DNA from 2 places in the Priestia sp. JNUCC 25 genome. Region 1 is predicted to be linked to the other one. Evidence: riboswitches for the same ligand, from Rfam matches in the RefSeq annotation. Region 1 holds a riboswitch; the other holds the start of a gene.
What was found. Region 1 has a riboswitch for FMN ahead of ribE (riboflavin synthase). Riboswitches for the same ligand answer to the same signal wherever they lie in the genome.
Positions count from the first base shown of each region.

Region 2: linked by a shared signal. The riboswitch ahead of JNUCC25_RS21905 (ECF transporter S component) and the one ahead of ribE (riboflavin synthase) in region 1 are both predicted to bind FMN.

Region 1 is NZ_CM132211.1:1,280,550-1,290,793, forward strand. Features, by position in the region: gene JNUCC25_RS06530 (YkvI family membrane protein) at 238-1,272, shown strand; FMN riboswitch at 1,380-1,530, shown strand; gene ribE (riboflavin synthase) at 1,809-2,468, shown strand; gene JNUCC25_RS06540 (bifunctional 3,4-dihydroxy-2-butanone-4-phosphate synthase/GTP cyclohydrolase II) at 2,485-3,678, shown strand; gene ribH (6,7-dimethyl-8-ribityllumazine synthase) at 3,770-4,240, shown strand; gene JNUCC25_RS06550 (hypothetical protein) at 4,678-5,550, shown strand; gene glcT (glucose PTS transporter transcription antiterminator GlcT) at 5,682-6,530, shown strand; gene ptsG (glucose-specific PTS transporter subunit IIBC) at 6,802-8,856, shown strand; gene JNUCC25_RS06565 (phosphocarrier protein HPr) at 8,875-9,141, shown strand; gene ptsP (phosphoenolpyruvate--protein phosphotransferase) at 9,141-10,244, shown strand, end outside.
Region 2 is NZ_CM132211.1:4,166,146-4,180,450, reverse strand. Features, by position in the region: gene JNUCC25_RS21920 (ATP-binding protein) at 1-847, shown strand, start outside; gene JNUCC25_RS21915 (peptidoglycan DD-metalloendopeptidase family protein) at 1,017-1,706, shown strand; gene serA (phosphoglycerate dehydrogenase) at 1,738-3,312, opposite strand; FMN riboswitch at 3,611-3,753, shown strand; gene JNUCC25_RS21905 (ECF transporter S component) at 3,908-4,483, shown strand; gene JNUCC25_RS21900 (ferredoxin) at 4,562-4,810, opposite strand; gene JNUCC25_RS21895 (helix-turn-helix domain-containing protein) at 5,068-6,117, shown strand; gene JNUCC25_RS21890 (RecQ family ATP-dependent DNA helicase) at 6,141-7,658, shown strand; gene JNUCC25_RS21885 (CPBP family intramembrane glutamic endopeptidase) at 7,658-8,263, shown strand; gene JNUCC25_RS21880 (DUF2663 family protein) at 8,355-8,807, shown strand; gene JNUCC25_RS21875 (hypothetical protein) at 8,862-9,236, shown strand; gene JNUCC25_RS21870 (metallophosphoesterase) at 9,257-10,024, shown strand; gene JNUCC25_RS21865 (MerR family transcriptional regulator) at 10,132-11,043, shown strand; gene JNUCC25_RS21860 (genetic competence negative regulator) at 11,171-11,773, shown strand; gene JNUCC25_RS21855 (Glu/Leu/Phe/Val family dehydrogenase) at 12,131-13,396, shown strand; gene JNUCC25_RS21850 (YpdA family putative bacillithiol disulfide reductase) at 13,521-14,305, shown strand, end outside.

The DNA.
Region 1 (10,244 bases):
AATATTGAGGGAAATTTAAAAGCTGAAGGGAAAATATCCGTATATTTTGTTTAAAAATGACTGTTATGTTAGGGGTTAAGGAGTTTTTTGTGAGAAATACAAAAAGAAAATGAAAAATAAAAAATAAACGAAAAGGTACAAGCGCTGGGATATGCGTAGATTTACACGTAAAAAGGCTCGTCTTTTTTTAATCGTTTCTACATATAGTGAACTATGAAGGGTAGAAGGGTGATGGGCATGAAAAGGTGGAAACTCACGCTGCAGGTTGCTGCTACGTATGTAGGCACCGTTGTAGGAGCCGGTTTTGCAACAGGCAAGGAAATCGTTCAATTTTTTACACAGTACGGGGAACTTGGAATGGTCGGAATTTTGGTCAGCGGCTTGTTTTTTATTTGGCTAGGTTCAAAAATGATGCTGCTTTCGCACGCAATTGGGGCTTCTTCTTATCAGCAGCTTAATACATATTTATTTGGTGATGTGCTTGGAAAAGCGGTAAACGGTGTAATGATTGTCATTTTATTTGGAGTAACTTCAGTCATGCTAGCGAGTACGGGGGCAATAGGAAAAGAACAGTTTGGACTGTGGCCTCCTGTTGGGATGATTTTTACAATTGTTTTAACTTATATATTTATCGCAAAAGGAATTAACGGTATTTTAATGGTTAATTCTCTTGTTGTGCCGATGATGCTTTCATTTGCTTTTATCATCTTTGTACCAAATATCAGCTATTTCTCACTGATTCAAACGAAGCCGGATTTAACGCTCGTCACGCAGTGGAAGTGGGCGGTTAGTCCCTTTTTATATATTTCCCTAAATCTAGCTTTGGCTCAGGCCGTTTTGGTTCCATTAGGAAGCTCCGTGAAAGATAGGAGCGTGATTAAAAAAGGGGCCGTAATAGGAGGGTGTGTACTTACGTTTATGCTTGTTTCTACTCATCTTGCCCTTTCCAATTTGCCTTATTCATTTCAACTTGATATTCCGATGAGTGCCGTTGTTAAAAATATCTCAGCGTGGGTGAATGTTTTATTTACGGTAGTTGTGTTAGGCGAGATTTTTACTACATTGATTGGAAATGTATTTGGAATCGCTAAGCAGCTTCAGTCATTTCTTCCCCTGAATGACAAACAAGCTTTTGCGTTTATTATCTTGGCCTGCTTTATTATTGGGCAATTCGGATATGCCCAGCTTCTTGAGTTTTTGTATCCGATATTTGGCTATATTGGACTAGCTTTTGTATGGATGCTATGTATTAAAAAAGAAAAAATAAGCTAAAAGCTGGATTTTAAAGAATAGATGTGAAAAAACGAAGTTAAATGATGTGACAAGTCGATTTTACTTTGCTATAATGTAAAACAAATAAGACTATAGCAGTCGAATATATTATCCTTCGGGGTCGGGTGTAAGTCCCAACCGGCGGTGATAAAGCGTATGCTTTTAAGCCCGTGACCCGTTTTCATACGATGTATGTTAGCGGTGGATCTAGTTAAAATCTAGAGCCGACAGTAAAAGTCTGGATGGGAGAAGGATCAGGAAGCACAGTTGTTTTTTTGTGTTGAATTAATAAGGGACACGTTTGCCTTTTTTAAAGCTACCCTTGTTTTTGTACACAAAATATAACTGTTTATTTCGTATACAATTAGCGGAATTTTGCATAGATAAAACTGATTCAGCTCAGCCGACCCCTTGGACATTTGTTCAAGGGGCTTTTTTATTTTCAGTGGTTGGGGGAAAGATAAATATGAAAAAAAAGCAGCTGCTATTTCAAAACGGTATAAGAAGTTGGAATAGCGCCAAAGCAGGTGAAGAAAATGTTCACAGGTATCATTGAAGAAATTGGAAAAATAAAACGTATTCAAAAGGCCACAGAAGCAATTGTTCTTACGATTGATGCGAAGACCGTGTTAGAAGATGTGAACTTAGGGGACAGTATTTCAGTTAACGGCGTTTGTTTAACCGTAACGGCTTACTCTCAAAATGAATTTACGGTCGATGTCATGCCGGAGACGATTAAAGCAAGTACCCTTCAGCTTCTAACCGTTGGATCACGTGTTAACTTAGAGCGGGCGATGGCTGCAAATGGCCGGTTTGGAGGGCATTTCGTTAGCGGACACGTTGATGGAATTGGAACCATTGTAAGCAAAACACGTAAAGGAAATGCCTTTTATTATGAAATTCAAGTCGATCCCGAACTTCGTGAATTTATGATGTTAAAAGGGTCTGTTTCCGTAGACGGAACAAGTCTTACTATTTTTGATGTCAGCAACCAATCATTTACTATTTCTCTTATTCCTCATACGGTGCTTCACACAGTCGTTGGAGACAAACAGCGAGGAGACAAGGTAAATATTGAATGCGATATGTTAGCTAAATATATGCATCAGATGATGACAAATAAGTCAACCCCTGGCGCCTCGAATCGTTCAGGTAACATGAAGGATTTATTGCAGCAGCATGGTTTTACAAATTAACAGTGAGGTGAAAGAGATGTTTCATAAAGTAGAAGAAGCCATTGAAGAGTTAAAAAAGGGAAAAGTGGTTATTGTATGCGATGATGAAGATCGAGAAAACGAAGGAGATTTTATTGCATTAGCCGAAAAAACGACGCCTGAGGTTATTAACTTTATGGCTACTCATGGAAGAGGATTAATTTGTACACCTGTTAATGAAGAAATTGCGCATAAATTGAATCTTCACCCGATGGTAGCGAACAATACGGATGTACATGGAACAGCATTTACAGTAAGTATTGATCATATTTCAAGTACAACAGGTATCAGTGCATACGAACGCTCTGCTACGGTTATGGCTCTTGTAAATGAAGCGACGGTAGCAAGTGATTTTCAACGCCCAGGACATATTTTCCCATTGATTGCAAAAGACGGGGGCGTTCTGCAGCGTGCAGGTCATACAGAGGCTGCTGTTGATTTAGCAGTATTAGCAGGAGGAAAGCCTGCGGGTGTTATTTGTGAAATTATGAATGAAGATGGAACAATGGCACGTGTACCGGATTTAACAAAAATTGCAGAGCAATTTGATTTAAAAATGATTACAATAAAAGATTTGATTGCCTACCGCCGCAAACATGACCAGCTTATTAGCCGTGAAGTAGAAGTGAGCTTACCTACGGCATTTGGTGAGTTTAAAGCTGTAGGATATACAAATAAACTTGATAATAAAGAACATGTGGCTCTTATCAAAGGTGATATTGATCATAATAGCCCCGTTCTCGTTCGCGTTCACTCTGAGTGTTTGACTGGAGATGTGTTTGGTTCTGAACGCTGCGACTGCGGTCCTCAGCTTCACGCAGCTCTTACGCAAATTGAAGAAGAAGGACGCGGCATTCTGCTGTATATGCGTCAAGAGGGCAGAGGTATTGGCTTACTAAATAAGCTAAGAGCATATAAGCTGCAGGAAGAAGGATACGATACCGTAGAAGCGAATGAAAAACTCGGGTTTGCGGCGGATCTGCGAGAGTATGGAATCGGTGCTCAAATCTTAAAAGACCTTGGAGTCAAACAAATGAAGCTTTTAACGAATAACCCTCGTAAAATTACTGGGCTAAAAGGCTACGACCTTGAAGTGATCGAGCGAGTGCCTCTTCAAATGCCGGCAGTGGATGCCAATAAAAAATACTTAGATACAAAAGCTAAAAAATTAGGTCATTTATTACATTTATAATTTTACACTTTTTTTCGTTATAACAAATGAAGCTAATTCATGAAAAGAAATGTAAATAACTATATATTAATACTAGCAGGAGGAACAAAAGATGAATCATTTATATGAAGGAAATTTAGTAGGCACAGGATTAAAAATCGGAATCGTGGTAGGGCGTTTTAATGAATTTATTACAGGCCGTTTACTTAGTGGAGCAGAAGATGCGCTCAAACGTCACGGCGTAGCTGATGAAGACGTAGACGTGGCTTGGGTACCGGGCGCTTATGAAATCCCATTAATCGCCAAAAAATTAGCTGAATCTAAAAAATATGATGCAGTGATTACGCTAGGAACCGTTATTCGAGGAGCTACTCCACACTTTGATTTTGTATGTAATGAAGTAGCAAAAGGCGTTGCATCTCAAAGCTTACAAACAGGCGTGCCAATTATCTTTGGTGTATTAACAACTGAAACAATTGAGCAAGCAATTGAACGTGCAGGAACAAAAGCAGGAAATAAAGGATGGGAAGCTGCAGCATCAGCTATCGAAATGGCTAACCTTTCAAAAATGATTGAAGGATAATAGATACCATTCCAGTTTTTATAAGCTGAAGAGTTAAAAGAGGCTGAAACAAAAGTATGTTAGTTGAAAGAAGATCCGAACGATGAATCGTTCGGATTTTTTTCATTGGCATGGTGAACGTAGGTTTCAGGTATGTAGTGGCTTCTAACTAAAGGGTAAGGCAAAGACTTCTGCGGGAGAAGCGGAAGAAAGACTTCTGCGGGAGAAGCGGAAGCGACGAGGAGGCTCAGCGGCCGCCCGCGGAAAGCGAAGTCTTGCACGGAAATCAACTGCAGTGTAGAAAGCGATCCAAACTATCTCATGTATCCCGTTTGTTCGCCTTTAGATTGGATTGAGGTAGTTATGTCTCAAGCTCTTTTGAATAGAAGCTAGCTATGTATAATTTGGCTAAAACGTCTTACTCTAAGTAATAATTAGGTCGTAAAAGGGAGACGTCTATGCCTCATTATACTGCTTTTTTTGCATTGATTATTATCAGCACAGCCGTTTTGCTTACAGTATTCATACGTAAAAAAGATAAAAAGCTAGTCGTTTTGCTTTTTTTTATCATTGGAATGGCTTATGTACTAGAGTATGTTGTATTTGTGTTGTTTGAAAGTTACGATTACGATCCTGATTTTATGACCAATGAATATTTTGATAATTTGTTTGGTTCCTTAACTTCTCAAGCGTTTGCTTTTCCAATCATGGCTATGGTGGTAGCTGCTTATCAATTAAAATTCCGCTATATTTTATTCATTTCAGCTATATTTATGGGGATTGAAGAATTATTTTTACACTGGGATATTTATACACATCACTGGTGGAAAACAATTTATACAGGCGTTTTAATGACCATAGGCTTTAGCATTTCAAAGATTTGGTATGTATGGCTAACAGAACGGTATATGACATTTGTGCATTACGCTACATTTTTTCTCGGGATGCTCGCCATTACTTCTACTATTATGTTTATGCTGTTAGCATATTTTCATAATAATTGGTTTTATACGGGATGGTTTGCGTCGGCTACTCATGATTCCGTAAATGCCACGATGATTTACGTTTGTATTGTTACGATTCTCCTCGTTTGGAGTGTAGCCAAAGAATTTTTTGTTGGAGCTGGAATGATTATAGCGGGGCTGCGTATAGTAGATATTTTGCTGATTCACTATGGGGTTTTGCTGGTATCTATTACCACTTCACTTGTTCTTTTTACGCTTTTACAAGCGGGTGCATTCATTCTGAGCGTTATGCTTCAAAACTTTATTATGAAAAATTGTTATGGGACGAGCAAAAAAGACGTTGCGTTTCCAGCGAAGAACTACTAAGATAATACGTAACTCAAATAGTTTAGTTCAATAATATTTGAAACAAAGAAAAATGAATTGACGGTTATGCGTATTATTTGTAAGATAGGAAAGCAAATAATAGAAAGCCGAAACAGGGGAGTGAAGGATTCGTGAAAGAGTCCTTTTTTGTAGAAAAGGTACTTAATAATAATGTATTAATTGCTAAACACCTTACCTATGATGAAGTTGTGCTAATTGGGAAAGGAATAGGGTTCAATAAGAAAAAAGGCGATGAAATCGATGCAAAAGCCGTGGAGAAAATGTTTTTGTTAAAGAGTGAAGAAGAGCAAGAACAGTACAAGCAGCTTTTAGCTCAGGTAGATGAAGACGTGATTGAAATGATGAATGATATTGTAACGCACATTCAAAAGCGTGTTAACATTCCTTTGAATGAGCATATACACATTTCATTGACGGATCATATCGCGTTTGCGATAAAACGTTTTCAGCAGGGAATGGGGCTTAAAAATCCATTTTTACTTGAAACAAAAGCTTTATATCCAGAGGAATATACGATCGCATCTGAAGTGGTAGAAATTATTAGTCGCAAAATAGGCGTGCAGCTTCCGGTAGGAGAGATTGGTTTTATTGCGCTTCATATCCACAGTGCGCTGACTGAAAAAAACCTGCTGGAAGTGAATCAAGACTCGCAGCTTATTCAAACGATTATTAATGTGATTGAAGAATCGCTTCATCTGCAGGTAGACAAAGAATCTGTGCACTATATGAGATTGATTCGTCATTTGCATTTTGCTATTGATCGAGTAAAAACAGGAGAAAAAATAGAAGAGCCAAAAAAAATTGCTTTGCTATTGAAAGAAGAATATCCCCTGTGTTACAATGTGTCTTGGAAAGTGATAAAAGTAATGCAGCAAGCGTTACATTTACCTGTATATGAAGCAGAAGCAGTTTACTTAACGATGCATCTGCAGCGACTTATAACAAAAACGGATTTATAAAATCATTTCAATACGTGTTACTGATACGATCAGGCATGAGTGAGAAATGAAGCGATGTGTAATTGGATGAGTGTATCCATTTATCGTTTCTTTTTCCTCATGCCTTTTTTTGTTATAAGAAAGCGCAATCATTTAAAGCTTAGGCTTCAGGACACCAGGAGATGTAATGAGTTTTCTAGTTAAAGAAAGCGTTTTATGAAAGCGCGTTAATGATTCACGTATCAAATAAATAGCTTGTTGCACACTAAATATATAAAAGGAGGTAAGCGCCATGTTTAAAAAACTTTTTGGAGTATTACAAAAAGTCGGAAAAGCGCTTATGTTGCCGGTTGCGATTTTACCGGCAGCAGGGATTTTACTTGGAGTAGGGACAGCGCTTCAAAACCCTACATTGTTAGATGCAGTACCGGCACTTGGTGCAGACTGGGTTCAATTGGTTTCAAATGTTTTGTCGCAAGCGGGTCAAATTGTATTTGACAACTTATCGCTATTGTTTGCCGTTGGTGTTGCCGTTGGTTTAGCTGGTGGTGACGGTGTAGCAGGTATTGCTGCAATTGTAGGCTACTTAATTATGAACAAAACGATGAGCACAATCTTAGTTGCTACAGGACAACTAGATCCTGACAAAATGGGTGCCAATCCAGCTTACACTAGCATCTTAGGAATTCCTACGTTAGCTACAGGTGTATTCGGGGGTATCATAGTAGGTATTTTAGCTTCATCCATGTATAATCGTTATTTCAATATTGAATTACCATCTTATTTAGGGTTCTTTGCAGGAAAACGATTTGTACCAATCATTACTGGGGTATTTTCAATTGTTTTAGGTGTTATTATGATTTTCATTTGGCCGCCAATTCAAAGCGGATTAAATGCTTTCTCTACTAACATGATTGATGCAAACCCAACTTTATCAGCTTTTGTATTTGGATTGATTGAACGTTCATTAATTCCATTTGGACTTCATCACATATTCTACTCTCCGTTCTGGTTTGAGTTTGGTGATTACGTTAATAAAGCAGGTCAACATATTCACGGTGACCAAAAGATTTTCTTTGCTCAATTAGCAGATGGCGTGCCTTTAACAGCAGGAACATTCCAAGTTGGTAAATTCCCGTTCATGATGTTCGGATTACCAGCAGCAGCTCTTGCGATTTATCACGAAGCTCGTCCTGAAAACAAAAAATATGTAGCTGGTATCATGGGTTCAGCTGCTTTAACATCTTTCTTAACGGGTATTACAGAGCCGCTTGAGTTCTCGTTCTTATTCGTAGCACCAGTACTATTTGCAATTCACGCAGTATTTGCTGGTTTATCATTTATGGTTATGCAATTATTAAATGTTAAAATCGGTATGACGTTCTCAGGTGGGGTTATCGATTACGTTCTATTTGGAGTTATGCAAAACCGTACAGCATGGTGGCTAGTTATTCCAGTAGGTTTAGTTCTAGCAGTTATTTACTACTTCGGTTTCCGCTTTGCAATCCGTAAATTTAACTTAAAAACACCGGGTCGTGAAGATAAAGAAGAAGGAGAAGAAGATGTAAAAGTAGAAGCAGCAGAGCTTCCAACAAATGTTTTAGCTGCACTTGGCGGTAAAGAAAACATTACACATTTAGATGCTTGTATTACGCGTTTGCGTGTATCAGTAGATGATGTAGGTAATGTTGATAAAAACCGCTTGAAAAAACTTGGAGCAGCTGGTGTTCTTGAAGTTGGTAACAATATTCAAGCTATTTTCGGTCCGAAATCTGACACGTTAAAAGGTCAAATTCAAGACATTATGAATGGCAAAACACCGGTTGTCACAAAAGAAGAGACAAAAACAATTGAAAAACCTGTTGCAACATCTGAAGTAGGAAGCGATAATGGTAATGATATTGTTTCACCGATTGAGGGAGAATTGGTACCTTTATCGGAAGTACCAGATCAGGTATTTTCACAAAAATTAATGGGTGACGGTTTTGCGATTATTCCGAAAACAGGCACGGTAGTTGCACCAGTGGACGGAAAAATAGTAAACTTATTCCCGACGAAACATGCTTTAGGTATTGAATCAACGACTGGACGTGAAATTTTAATTCACGTTGGTATTGATACAGTTAATTTAAAAGGCGAAGGTTTTGAAGCTTTAGTTGCCCAAGGCGATGAAGTGAAAAAAGGACAGCCTCTATTGAAAATTGATTTAGACTTTGTAAAAGAAAATGCGCCATCGACGATTACGCCGATCATTTTCACGAATTTACAAGCTGATGAAAAAATTGATATCTTAAAGCAGGGCCAAGTTTCTCAACAAGAAGCAAATATTATTAACATTTCAAAGTAAAAAGGAGATTGATTTAACATGGCACAAAAAACATTTACAGTAACAGCAGACTCAGGAATTCACGCACGTCCAGCAACAACTTTAGTACAAGCAGCAAGCAAATTTGATTCTGATATCAACTTAGAATTCAACGGTAAAACTGTAAACTTAAAATCAATCATGGGCGTTATGTCTTTAGGTATTCAAAAAGGCGCTACAATCACTATCTCTGCAGAAGGTTCTGACGAAGCAGATGCACTTGCTGCTCTTGAAGATACAATGAGCAAAGAAGGATTAGGCGAATAATGACAAAGGAAATTCAAGGCATTGCCGCTTCTAGCGGCATTGCTATTGCTAAAGCATTTCGTCTAGAAAATCCAGAATTAACCGTTGAAAAAAAATCAGTAACTGAAGTTGAAGCAGAAGTAGCACGTCTAGAAGCTGCGCTAGAAAAGTCAAAATCAGAACTTGAAATTATTAGAGAGCACGCTCGTAAAGAACTTGGAGATGACAAAGCAGAAATCTTTGAAGCTCACTTATTAGTTCTAAGCGATCCTGAACTTATTAATCCAATTAAAGATAAAATTACAAATGAAAATGTAAACGCTGAACATGCACTTGATGAAGTAGCGGCAATGTTTATTAATATGTTTGAGTCAATGGACAATGAATATATGAAAGAACGTGCTGCTGATATCCGTGACGTAACAAAACGTGTATTAGCTCATCTTTTAGGTGTAAACGTTTCAAATCCAAGCTTAATCTCAGAAGAAGTTGTCATTATCGCAGAAGATTTAACGCCGTCTGATACAGCACAGTTAAATCGTAAGTTCGTAAAAGGATTTACAACAGATATTGGCGGACGTACTTCTCACTCAGCAATTATGGCGCGTTCAATGGAGATCCCAGCTGTTGTAGGTACAAAAACAGTTATGGAAGACATTCAAAACGGTGTATTAGTAATTGTTGATGGTTTAGATGGCGAAGTTATCGTTGATCCAAGCGAAGAAACAGTAAAAGCTTACGAGAAAAAAGCCGCTGAGTATGCAGAACAAAAAGCTGAGTGGGCTAAGCTTGTGAATGAAAAAACGGTTTCAGCTGATGATCATCACGTTGAACTTGCAGCTAACATTGGTACACCAGAAGATGTAAAAGGCGTATTAGAAAACGGCGGCGAAGGCGTTGGCCTTTATCGTACAGAATTCTTATATATGGGTCGCGAAGATCTTCCGACGGAAGAAGAGCAGTTTACTTCTTATAAAACAGTTCTTGAACGTATGGAAGGCAAACCAGTGGTTGTTCGTACTCTTGACATTGGTGGAGACAAAGAGCTTCCTTATTTAAATCTACCAAAAGAAATGAACCCATTCTTAGGATTCCGTGCCATTCGCTTATGTCTAGAGATGCAA
Region 2 (14,305 bases), 2.2 Mb from region 1:
CGTCCATTTGTTTCAAACGGTAGTAGAGACTGAAACGGAGCGAAGTGCAGAATTGAAAATTCAAGGGAAAACGTGGGTCATTTTAATGTCACCGCTCTATAATCAAACGAAAATTCGCGGTGCTGTAGCTGTACTACGTGATATGTCTGAAGAGCGTAAACTTGATAAATCGAGAAAAGATTTTATTGCAAACGTGTCTCATGAATTGCGTACACCTATTTCTATGCTTCAAGGTTATAGTGAAGCTATTATTGACGATATTGCAAGTACGGATGAAGAAAAGAAAGAAATTGCACAGGTGATTTATGATGAATCACTCCGTATGGGCCGGCTTGTAAATGAACTTTTAGATTTGGCGCGAATGGAAGCGGGACATGTGCAGCTTCACTTAGAATCTGTAGCAATGGTTGAATTTACAGAACGTGTTTTGCGTAAGTTTCAAGGGTTAGCTAAAGAAAAACATATTAAACTGTCTCTTAATGGAAAAATAGAAGATGAATTTGAAGCGATGATTGATTCAGACCGTATGGAACAAGTGCTGACAAACTTAATTGATAATGCGATTCGTCATACGGATGACTACGGAGAAGTAAAGCTGCATCTTGATAAAAGTCAATCCGAAATCCATCTTTCTGTTCAAGATACAGGAGCAGGCATTCCGAAAGAAGATCTTCCATTTGTATTTGAACGATTTTATAAAGCGGATAAAGCCAGAACAAGAGGGAAGTCAGGAACTGGTCTTGGGCTTGCAATCGCCAAAAATATTGTGGAGGCACATCAAGGGATCATTGCGGTTGAAAGTGAATTAAATGAAGGAACAACTTTCTTTATTAAACTGCCAAAGTAAGCACATGCTAAATAACAGTTTGTTCGGCTGAAATAATAAGAATAGCAAAGAGATGTGATTCAGTGGAAAATCACATCTCTTTATTTTTTCTATAAACAAGTCTAAAAGAGAAGGAATTGGCATATAGTATGTTTTGTGTGCAATGATCTACATAGGAGGTTCTTTCTTCATGATTGACGTGTTAAGAAGAATATTGGTTGTATTAGTAATGGGATTGTGTATAGGTCTTTTATTTTTGGGCGGGCAAATGGTAAAAGCAGAAGAGAAGCAGTGGGAGTGGCCGGTTGAAGGAGTCTTAACTGATATATTTGGTTCTCGTCACGCCAAACACTTTGGAATTGATATAGCAGCACCTGTTGGTACACAGGTGTATGCTGTTGCAAAAGGAGTGGTGAGCCGCTCTTACTATTCAAATACATACGGACAGGTTGTTTTTATCAAACAAACAAATGGATACGAAACGGTCTATGCTCATCTAGAGGAACGTTTTGTTGCAGAAGGAAATCGTGTAGCCGCAGGTCAAAACATTGGACGAGTTGGCAATACAGGGCGATCTTCAGGTGCACATTTGCATTTTGAAGTTCATCAAGAAAGTTGGAATCCGGATAAAACCAATGCAGTAAACCCACTTGCCAAATTGGACAAGCAAAAACTATCGGCATACGTAAAAAGCGATTTAGCTGCCACGGTTTTTCAGCAGTTACATCAGACTTCTGATAACTGTATTCTTATCCATCAAGGAGATACATTATCTGAGCTCGCAGTCAAATATGAAGTAGATATTGATCAGCTAAGAAAGTGGAATCATTTAGAAAATACGATGTTAAATGCAGGACAAGTGTTAAAGATAAGTCCATAAAAAAAGAGCCGCTAAGGCTCTTTTTTTAATGTCACAATTCAATACGCTGTATGGTCACAATTTCGCTTGTTTGTTTTAACGAGGAAATGACAGAATCATCTAAAAGTTTATCAAACGTAAGCATCATAATGGCTTCTCCGCCTTTTTGCTTACGGCCCACTTGCATGGTAGCAATGTTAATACGTAAATCTCCAAGTACTTTCCCTACATTTCCAATAACTCCGGGCTGATCACTGTGACGGATATAAAGAAGATGTCCTTCCGGATAAAAATCAATATCAAACGAATCAATATTAATAATTCGAGGTCCATAGCCTGCTATATAGGTGCCCGTAATGGTAAATATACGCTGTTCCCCTGTTACGGTAACGTCAATCATATTGGAATATCCTTGCGTATCTTCCGATGTTTTTTCACCAAATGTAATTCCTCGTTCTTTGGCAATCATAGAAGCATTGACTTCGTTAACAGGTGAGTCGATCCGATGAGTTAAAAAGCCTGATAGCAAGCTCCGTGTAATATAAGTGGTTTCCAAATCCGTCACTGTACCTCCGTAGGAGATAGAGATATGCTGAACAGGTTCTCGCATGCATTGAGATAAAATGGCTCCCATTTGTTTAGTAAGGCTCGTAAACGGCTGAATTTTTTCAAAAACTTCTTTAGAAAGCGTTGGCAAATTAATGGATGAGCTTACAGGATTACCTTCTAGAAAACGCAGAACGTCATGTGCCACGTCCTCAGCAACGTTAAGCTGGGCTTCTTTTGTAGAAGCTCCTAAATGGGGAGTTGTAATAACTTGATCAAAATGTAACAAAGGGTTATCAATCGGCGGCTCAACTTCAAATACGTCAATAGCTGCACCTTGAACATGGCCAATTTCTAAATAATGAACTAAGGCTTTTTCATCAATGATTCCGCCGCGCGCGCAGTTTAATAAAAACACACCCTTCTTTGTTTTGGCTAATGTGTCATGATTGAGCAATCCCTTTGTTTCTTTCGTAAGCGGAGTGTGCACGGTAATTACATCCGCTGCTGCTAGTAATTCATCCAGGGATAATAGTTCTACTCCTAGCTTTTCAGCTCGGGAAGAGGTTAAAAAAGGATCGTAAACGTGAACGCTCATATTGAAGGCTTTTGCGCGTTTGGCAAGTTCTGAGCCAATTCGTCCAAATCCGATAATGCCCAGGTGTTTGCGATTAAGCTCTGTCCCAACAAATGCTGAGCGGTTCCATTCGCGCGCTTTAACTGAAGCATTTCCTTGGGGGATATGACGAAACAAGCTAGCCATCATAGCAAATGTATGTTCCGCCGTTGAAATGGTATTTCCGTTCGGCGCGTTAATAACGACAACCCCTCGTTTAGTTGAGGCTTCAATATCAATATTATCGACCCCTACTCCAGCGCGAGCAACAATTTTTAAATTCGGCATTTTTGTCAGCAAATCCTCTGTAACCGTCGTAGCACTCCGTACTAAAAGCGCATCGTACGTATGCAAATCATTCTCAACTTCTTCAACTTTTTTTCGCGTAAGATTCACATGAGGAGCTTCAAGTAGTGGAGCAAGACCTTCATTGCTAATTGAATCAGCTACTAACACATTATACATGACGTGAACATCTCCCTTGGATTTTACTATCATCAAATATTTGATAATTTACCATGTTAAAAAAATTCTGTCAATTTTATTTTTCAAACTTTAAGATTAGTTATCAAATACACAATTATAAACGTAAATTGGAACTATAAATATGTCATAATGCTGTTGTTTATGCACTTATTTCCTTATTTTACATATAAAAACAGTAATGGAGTTTATAAAAGACATCAATTTAATAGGAATTAAAAAACTTCTTTATTTACTTTTAATTCGAGATAACATATAATAAATTCATAATTAAATATTGGTCTATCTTCGGGGCAGGGTGAAATTCCCGACCGGCGGTAAAAAACAAATTGTTTTGAGCCCGCGAGCTTATATGTAATACATACGAGCAGATTTGGTGAAACTCCAAAGCCGACAGTACAGTCTGGATGGGAGAAGGTGGAGGTTCAGCGTTCAAAACCTAATGTGATGAACGTTTATTAAATATGCCTGCCATGTCTCCTCTCAACGAATCATTTGTTGGGAGGTTTTTGCGTGGGGATATAAAGTTGAACCTTTCTTCTTTGAAGAGTGGATCACAAAGAAGGAGAGAGGCAAGATGCAACAAAGTAAGAAAACTCAAAAGCTGGTTGTACTAGGAATGTTAAGTAGTATTGCTTATATTTTAATGATGATTAATTTTCCAATTCCTGGATTACCTCCGTTTTTAACAATTGATTTTAGCGAAATTCCTGCACTCGTAGCAGCACTTGTATTCGGACCGATGGCTGCTGTTATAGTAGAAGGAATAAAAAATTTATTGAATTATTTAATTCAAGGAAGTGCTACAGGGGTTCCAGTTGGTCAAGTGGCGAACTTTGTGGCTGGTTTACTGTTCGTTCTTCCTGTATCATACATGTTCAACCGATTTAAAACGGCTAAAGGCGTAACGATAGGTTTGGTTACGGGTACGGTGGTAATGACGGTACTCATGGCTGTCTTAAATTATTATGTCTTCTTACCAGCGTATACAATCTTCTTACAATCGCCAGAAATGTCTAGTGAACAAGCACGTCAATATATCGTTGCAGGTATTTTGCCGTTTAACTTAATAAAAGGAGCAGCAACAGGGGTTATCTTTGTCTTATTGTTTTCAAAAATGAAGCAATGGATCACGCGTCGCATTGCTGTTTAATTCAATCGCTCTCCCGGGGAGAGCGATTTTTATATATAAAAAAACCTGCAGCATGTACACTACAGGTTTGCTCAATACTTATTCGAATTTATTAGCATCGCCTTCGAATTTTTCATCCGCTACGCGAATTGAATCCGTAGGGCAGCCTTCCATTGCATCCATCATATCATCTTCTAGATCTTCTGGAATTTCTACTACACCTTGGTTATCATCTAATGTTACGAATGCAATACCTTCATCATCATAATCATAAATGTCTGGTGCTGCTGCTCCGCAAGCGCCGCATGCGATGCAAGTATCTTTATCAACAATTGTATATTTTGGCATAACAAGACCTCCTGTAAAGTGTTCGAAAATTTCTCATTATATAATCTCTTCGCGAATCAAGAGTGAAATTTCTCCTTATTCATTGTAAAATGATTTATAAAACTTTTCAATAGAAAAGTCACTGAGAATGCTTATCAAATCAAGGTTTCTTCACTTACCCAAACGTTTTGATACATAAAGGAAAGAGCTAAAAAGCCTTTATCTCACATGCTATTGGTCACTTTTGGTACAATGAATGAGAAAGGAAGTTGACACCTTTGAATTATATTCAAGTTAGCATTTTATTTTGTATAAAACAGTTAAAAGGTGAGCGAACCGCCTATGGTATTTATCATTTATTAACAGGTAAAAAGTCAGCTCAAACGATTCAAGACGGAAAAATTTTTGGAATTTCGTTTCTTTTTCAGTCATTTGTTTACTTAGATAAACGGTCTTTTGAAACCTGCGTTGCATATTTAAAAGAACAGCAGTATATTGAAGAAACTGAAAATCAAAAGTATGTGATGACAGATAAGGGACAAGCACGCCTTGAAGATGAACTGACGGCTCGACCCTTTCATCCAGCTTTAGACGGATGGAAATTCGCAAGCAGTACTCAATTATTTTTAGCAAGAATCACTTTGTTCATTCAGACCTTATCAAACCTACAGTATTTTCAAAAAGGGTTTTTACCCATTTCCAAAAATCCTGAGGTTATTCAATGGGTCAAAACGTATATTATGTCTCAAAAGCAAACGCGTCAAGAGTTAGCGGCCGAGCTATTCGAAGAGCTCCGAACGTGCTTGAAAGGTTGTACGGAACGGGACGCGTCTCTTTTTGTTTTGCAACTGACTGGATACCAAAGAGTAGGCTTTACAAAAAATCAGTTAGCATATCAATATGAACTCGATGAGCATTATGTTCATATTCAACTTTTAGGGGTTATTCACCATATCATTGAAAAAGTGAGTGAAAATAATGAAAGCTTTCATGTACTTTCTTCTTTTTTACGTGATCTATATTTAGAATTGCCTTTGACAAGCTCGACGTTAAAAACGTATAGCTGGCTTCAAAAAGGCAAGACGCTTGAAGAAATTGCTTATATAAGGCGTTTAAAAGAAAGTACAATTGAAGATCATATTGCAGAATTAGCTCTGTTTGTTCCATCTTTTTCAATCGATGCATACGTATCGCCTAAGCAGCAGGAAGAAATTGTCTCAGCCTTTGAAGGTTTGCGTACAAATAAATTAAAGGTGATAAAGGAAGAAGTAAAAGACGACGTTACCTATTTTCAGATTCGTCTCGTATTAGCAAAACATTTTACCTGATACTAAAAAAAGTGGTGTTTGATGTGAAGATAGAACAACTTCTACAGAAACAATTTGGCTATAGCCAATTTCGACTAGGACAAAAAGAGATTATTCAAGATATTTTAACGGGTCATAATGTGTTAGCGGTTCTTCCTACAGGAACAGGAAAATCATTGTGCTATCAGCTCCCAGCTTATTTGTTGAACCGACCGGTGCTGATTGTATCTCCTTTAATTTCACTGATGGAAGATCAAGTTCAACAACTAAAGGCAAGCGGAGAAAAGCGAGTTATTGCCTTAAATAGTTTCCTACAACAAGAAGAAAAACAACGAGCGCTAAAAAATTTAGCTTTTTATCGTTTTATTTATGCATCTCCTGAAATTTTGCAAAATGCTGTTGTAGTAGAAGCATTAAAGCAGGCAAAGGTAGGCCTTTTCGTTGTGGACGAGGCGCACTGTATTTCTCAGTGGGGACATGATTTTCGTTTAGATTATCTACAGCTAGGAGATATATGGAAGGAACTTGGCAGTCCGCTATGTCTGGCATTAACGGGAACTGCGACTAGGGAAGTAGTGGAAGATATTAAGCGCTACTTATCGCTTCCTGCTGTCAACGAGCACATCTATTCCATGAATCGAAGTAATATTGCGATGAAAGTTGATTTTGTTGCAAGTATTGAAGAAAAAAAAGAGAAGTTACTGATGTACGTTAGTGAACTGCAAGGTCCGGGAATTATCTATTGTTCCAGCCGATCTTGGACAGAAGCATTAACACAGCTTCTAAAGGAAAATGGGATACAGCGAGTGCAGTATTACCATGGGGGAATGGAACCGAATGAAAGAATGCTTGTTCAACAGCAATTTTTAGAAAATCAGCTTGATATCATTTGCTGCACAAGTGCATTTGGAATGGGGGTTAACAAATCGAATGTTCGCTTTGTTATTCATTTTCATACACCTACGCAGCTAGAAGCATATGTACAGGAAATTGGAAGAAGTGGACGCGATCAGCGAAACAGTATTGCGATCTTGCTTTATGCTGAAGGAGACGATGATTTTGCTCATTCTTTACTTGAAATTGAGCTTCCTTCTTCAGATACCATCTTATACTGCTTGTCGTATTTACGAAACCATGATCAGGCCATTCCTTTAAAACAAGTAGAGTCTCACTTTCTTTATACAGTGGGTGTTCAAGAAACACATTGGCGATTTATTCGTTATTATTTGTACAGAGAAAATGCAGTGGAAAATGAACATGTTGAACCCTGGAAAATTCCTGAATCGCTGCATGAAACGATTGTTACAGCTGTAAATAAACGTCTTCGAAACAAACATGACAAGTACCGTGCGATGAAGGGGTTTATTGAGACAAAAGAATGCCGTCGTCACGTGCTGCTTGGCTATTTCGATGAAACGGGAAAATCAGAGCTTGAGAATTGTTGCGATTGCTGCGGCTTGGATTTAGAAAACTATAAAAAAACAAATGGTGAGCAGGAGCAATGGACATTTCAAGGCTGGGAATTAGAATTAGCTCGTTTGCTTCGTCAAGGAGAGATATAATGGCAAAATCACAGCAAGAGCTTATTTCATCCATGACAGATGCAGAGCTAGTTAAAAATTTATATGTAACACAGCTGCTCATCTGCTTCATTGCTTTAGGCATCGGTTTTTTTACATTCGATTCGTGGAATTCCTTTTTGCAGTTTTTTCAGCTGGATTGGTCTTCTATTTTATTGTACGGGGGAGGAACAGCTCTCTTGGTAGTAGGAGGAGATATACTTCTAATGAAATGCGTACCTGAGCATTTATACGATGACGGAGGGATCAATGAACGTTTATTTGCTAATCGTTCTGTTCCTCATCTGGTTCTTATTTGCCTAATCGTTGCATGTTCAGAAGAAATACTATTTCGAGGGGTTATACAAGTTCAGTTTGGCCTTTTTTGGGCGAGTATCGTATTTGCACTCGTTCACATTCGATATTTAAAAAAGTGGTTTCTTTTTATTTCGGTTGTGTTTTTAAGCTTTTTAATAGGGTTACTTTTTTGGTGGACTGAAAATTTGTATGTCACGATTTTTACTCATTTTCTCATTGATTTTTTATTAGGCCTGCAGATACGAAAATCAAAAGGGGAATCTGCACAGCCAGAAGAACTAATGCAGTAAAGGTTAAGGAAACAGCCATTATTTTCAGTGCTACCCACATAATCTTTTATGTTCCCTCATATGTTGTACTAGCATACGAGGGGGTGGAATGATGGAAAACAAAGTGATAGACTTTGAAAGCGATGAAACACTTCAATATATATTAGCGAGCGTTATTAAAAGAAAAGAGACAGTCAATAAGCTGAAAGCTAAAGAGAAAAAATGGAAGCTTTTGTTTTTAGCCAGTGTAACGGCTGTTATTAGCTACTTTTTTTTCATATTTCAAAGCGGTTTTTTTACGACGTTTAGCGAATTTTTTTCATTTTTGTTAGGCAACATGGGGCATTTGATGTTTCTATTGCTTACCGTCTCACTTTACTTTTATACTGTACAGCTGCGGAAAAAAAGCGAGAAAGCAGAAAAGACTTTTCAAGATTTGCGCTGTGAGATTATTAAAAGAAGCAAAGAGTTATGGGCGACGCCTGAAACATGGGAGCACCGAAAAGAAACGTTCCGCTGGATGCAGTCAACCTATGGAATTAATTTATATCATGAAAACAAATAGAATCGCATGAAAAAGCCTCTTTTTACATAGAAGTTTAGTGAAGGGGGTTTTTTTGTGAGGGATTGGTTTAACTTGCTGGCTGCGTGGTTATGCAGTTATTATATCAGCAGTTTAACGGCTGTAGGCTCAAAAGCTTCGTTAACCTATTTACTTATTCAAATGATTTTACATCCGTTAGATGTGTTTAGTGTTATAATCTTGTTTTTCACGGCTCTTTTTTGTCTGTCGGCGGCAGTTCGTAAAGTGTTTCTGCAAAGTCGATTGCTTCTAAAAGGCTATAAGGTAAAATGGCATGAATACCTTGTTTCATGTCTATGTGTGATAGGGATTTTATCGTTAAGTGCAATTGCGCTTTATCAAGTAGTAGGTTTGTTAACAATTGCGATAATTTATGCCCTTTCTTCTTTAACAGAAGCACACCGGGTATAGAATGAAAAGAAGGAGAATATATGGTTATTCTTTTAATTGTTTTAGCGTTAGGCATAGGCTTGCTGATTTTTATGTTTTCAGAAGCCCATCGTACATATGTCGAAGAAAAAACGATTCATTTATCAAGATTTCCTGAAAATCAGCAGCCTTTGCGCCTGTTTTTTATATCGGATATACATAAGCGAACAGTTTCGTCGAAGCTGTTGGAAAAAATACCGGGCGAAGTAGATTTTGTGATCATAGGCGGTGATTTATTAGAAGGAGGAGTCCCTTTATTGCGGGCTCGTCAAAATATTCAAAAGCTTAAAACGCTAGGACCCGTCTATTTTGTTTGGGGAAATAATGATTACGAAGTAAGTCAAATGCAATTGAAGCAGATGCTTAAAGATGAAGGAGTTATTGCCCTTAAAAACGAGCATGTCTTTGCCATTTCTAAATATGGTACTACATGCCATTTTGCGGGGGTAGATGATTTATCAGAAGGTCAGATAAATCTAAAGAGAGCTGTTTCTTCCATTGAACCTGAACAGCTTACCATTCTTCTAAGCCACAATCCTGATGTTATCTATTATGTAGATGAAGAATCAAAAGTAGATTTAATTTTGAGCGGACATACACACGGGGGACAGATACGCTTATTTAATTTTGGTATGTATGAATTAGGAGGGCTGAAAGAAAAACGAAAGATTCCTCTTTTTGTCAGTAACGGATATGGTACAACCTCACTGCCTCTCCGTTTACAAGCTAGAGCCCAAACGCATTATATCACTTTAAAAAGGAAAGAATAGCCTTGAACAAAATCTTTACATAGCATATACAAATTTTACACACAGGATAACTTATCCTATAATTCAATTAATAGATACAGTTCACGAAGAGTAGTTGGAGGTTACGTATGGCTCACCAAGGGAAGTATAATATTAAAGCCATCTCAAATATGGTCGGAATCCAGCCGGGAACTTTGCGTGCATGGGAACGACGTTATCAAATTTTAAATCCTGTCCGCAACGATTCGGGGCATCGGTTATATACAGAGGAAGATTTGAGGAAATTAAAATGGCTCACGGAAAAAGTGAGCGGAGGTTTTACGATAAGTCAAGCGGTTTCGTTATTAGAAACGGAAAGTAGTACAGTAGGAACGTTTGAAGAAGAAGGAGAAGTAGATTCCCCTCAAAAAATTAGGGATGAGCTGTTAACGATGCTTTTATCTTTTGAAGAAGGAAAAGCACAGGATTTAATTAATCATGCTTTTAGCCTGTATTCGGTAGAAAAAGTGGTTATTGATATTTTGGGTTCTCTACTCGTGACGGTTGGAGATATGTGGGAAAAAGGGCAAATTACAAGTGCTCATGAGCATTATACGACTCAAGTATTAAAAACGCGTATCAGCATGATTTTTTATTCGCTGCCTTCAAATGGCTTATTGCCTAAAGCGATTGCTGTATGCGGTCCTAACGAGACACATGAAGTGGGACTCCTAATCTTTACGCTATTTTTACGCCGTAAAGGGTTTGAGGTTATTTATTTAGGAAGCAGCATTGAAGATAAAGATGTTGAGTTAATTGTTAAAGAAGTAGACCCAACGTTTTTATTTATGTCATGCACAATGATGGAAAATGCCGAGAAAACACTAAATTTGACGAACCAAATGATAAAGAAATTCCCGCATCTCAAAGTAGGATTAGGCGGTTATGTGTTTGATGGTTTAGATAGCAAAAGAAAAGGCGAGGCCCAGCCGTTTATTTTAGGAAATACAAAAGAAGAGTGGAACAGCTGGCTAACAAAAAAATTAGCAGAAATTGATTGAGAATAGCTTGTCTTTCCTATCATAAACCTGTAAACTCGTAAGTAAACATCACGAACCGTTTTCCAAAAAATACATATACTGCATTATCGAACCATGTGGTTATGAGTGCAAGCGGGGAGGGACGCTAATGAGGCTTGAACGATTAAACTATAATAAGCTAAAAGTTTTTTTGACCTACGATGATTTAAAAGAAAGAGGGTTAACAAAAGAAGATCTATGGACAGATACATTCAAAGTAAAGCAGCTCTTTCGTGAGATGATAGAGCAAGCTTCTCAAGAACTGAACTTTGAACCTACAAATTCTCTTTCGGTAGAAGTTTTTTCACTTCAAGCACAGGGAATGGTTGTATTTGTGACAAAGCAGTATGAAGAAGAAACCAGCTACGGTGAGTTAGATGAAGACGAGTTCGAAGACTTCATTGAAATGCAGGTCATGCTAGATGAAAGCGAAGACATGTTTTTTGAGTTTGATTCATTTGAAGATGTCATTCAGCTGACCAAACGCATGTCAAACTTTTACGATACGGATAGCGTGCTCTATTCATTTGAAAAACGTTTTTACGTGCTGTTGGATTATCAAATGCTGTCACCGGCTGAAGTGGGGAATATGATTGCGGTTTTGGCGGAGTATGGAAATCCCTCTACAATTACAAAGCACCGCGTAAATGAATATGGAAAAATGTTAGTAGAAAAGAGAGCTTTGGAGTATATTAACTCTGTCTTTTCTTAACTGTTTAATTGAAATAATTACACCCGTGAAGGATAAAGCACTTTTATTAAAATAAGAGTGGCTGCACTTTCAGCTTGTACAAAGTTGTTGAAAGTGCTCTTTATCACCGGGTGTTTTTTATTTTTTTTAGACGATTAAAGCATACTAGAAAAGAGGCAGACTTAAAACATTGTAGCATACCTTGTAAAGTTAATGGAAGCGTTTTCTTAGAAGAACACAAAAAATACTAAAAGTTCGATATTTTCCTTTGCAATGTAAAACTAAGGGTGTATACTATGTCATGAAAGAAGCACCATTCAATTAAAAACGAATAATTTTCGATACATTTTAGGAGGTTTACAGATGGTAGCCGACAAGATGCAAGACAGTAAAAATAGTCAAGAAGAGAAGCATGATGTTTTAAAATCTACACAAACAGTGATACATAAAGCGTTAGAAAAACTAGGCTATCCTGATGAAGTGTATGAACTATTAAAAGAGCCATTACGAATGATGACAGTAAAAATTCCTGTTCGTATGGATGACGGATCAGTTAAGATTTTTACAGGTCACCGAGCGCAGCATAACGATGCAGTTGGTCCTACGAAAGGCGGAATTCGTTTTCACCCAAACGTAACTGAAAAAGAAGTAAAAGCTCTATCTATATGGATGAGTTTAAAATGTGGAATCGTTGACCTTCCTTACGGTGGAGGAAAAGGTGGAATTGTTTGTGATCCTCGAAATATGTCTTTTGGAGAATTAGAGCGTTTAAGCCGCGGATATGTTCGTGCGATTAGCCAAATTGTTGGACCAACAAAGGATATTCCAGCGCCGGATGTGTTTACAAATTCACAAATTATGGCTTGGATGATGGATGAATACAGCCGGATTGATGAATTTAACTCACCGGGCTTTATTACTGGAAAGCCCCTTGTCTTAGGTGGTTCGCACGGCCGTGAAACAGCGACTGCAAAAGGAGTAACTATCTGTATTCGTGAAGCAGCGAAAAAACGAGGCATTGAATTACAAGGTGCACGGGTAGTAGTACAAGGGTTTGGAAATGCAGGAAGCTTTTTAGCTAAGTTCATGCACGACGCTGGCGCTAAAATTGTAGGGATATCCGATGCGTACGGAGCGCTGCATGACCCTAACGGTTTAGACATTGATTATTTATTAGATCGACGCGATAGCTTTGGTACAGTAACGAAATTATTCAATAATACAATCAGCAACAAAGAGCTACTTGAACTTGACTGTGACATCCTAGTTCCAGCTGCGATTGAAAATCAAATTACAGAAGAAAACGCCCATAACATTCAAGCGAGTATTGTAGTAGAAGCAGCAAATGGACCAACAACTCTTGAAGCAACGCGCATTTTGTCAGAGAGAGGAATTTTATTAGTTCCAGACGTTTTGGCAAGTGCCGGAGGTGTAACAGTCTCTTATTTTGAATGGGTGCAAAATAACCAAGGTTATTATTGGACGGAAGAAGAAGTAGAAGAAAAGCTTGAAAAAGTAATGGTTAAATCATTTAATAACATCTACGAAACCTCTACAACTCGAAAAGTCGACATGCGTCTAGCTGCTTATATGATAGGCGTAAGAAAAATGGCAGAAGGCTCTCGTTTCAGAGGCTGGATTTAAAAACAGAACAGCAGAACAATTGCGTAAATAGAAAAAATCTCCTATCATTAATGAGGAGATTTTTTTGTTTTACACTGCGTTAAAATAAAAAAAAGGTGCGTTTACAACTGAAGGAGTGACAGGCATGAAGAAAGAAAAAGTAATTATTGTTGGCGGAGGACCATGCGGCCTTTCAGCAGCTATTGAGCTTCAACATACAGGTATTGATGCCCTTGTAATTGAAAAAGGGAACATTGTGAATGCAATTTATAACTATCCTACCCACCAAACGTTTTTTAGTTCGAGTGAAAAACTAGAAATTGGGGATGTCCCTTTTATTACCGAAAATCGTAAGCCTGTGCGCAACCAAGCTCTTGCTTACTACCGAGAAGTGGTGAAGCGCAAGCAAGTTCGAATTCAGCCGTTTGAACGTGTCTTGCAAGTAGACAACCAAGCGGAAAACCAATTTATTGTCACAACATCTAAAGAGACATATGAAGCGGAGAATGTCATTATAGCTACGGGCTATTACGATCATCCTAATTATATGAATGTGCCTGGTGAAGATTTATCAAAGGTATTTCATTATTTTAAAGAAGCGCATCCGTACTTTGATAAAGATGTAGTCGTTATAGGCGGAAAAAACTCTAGCGTCGATGCAGCTCTGGAATTGGTGAAGTGTGATGCAAGGGTGACGGTTATTTATCGTGGCTCAGATTACTCACCTAGCGTAAAACCTTGGATATTGCCTGAATTTGAGGCGCTGGTTCGAAATGGAACAATTGGGATGCATTTTAATGCTCATGTAACAAAGATAACGGATGAAACGGTAACATATGAGCAGGAAGGGAAAGAATCTACGATTAATAACGATTTCGTTTTTGCCATGACTGGCTATCACCCTGATCATTCGTTCTTAACAAAAATGGG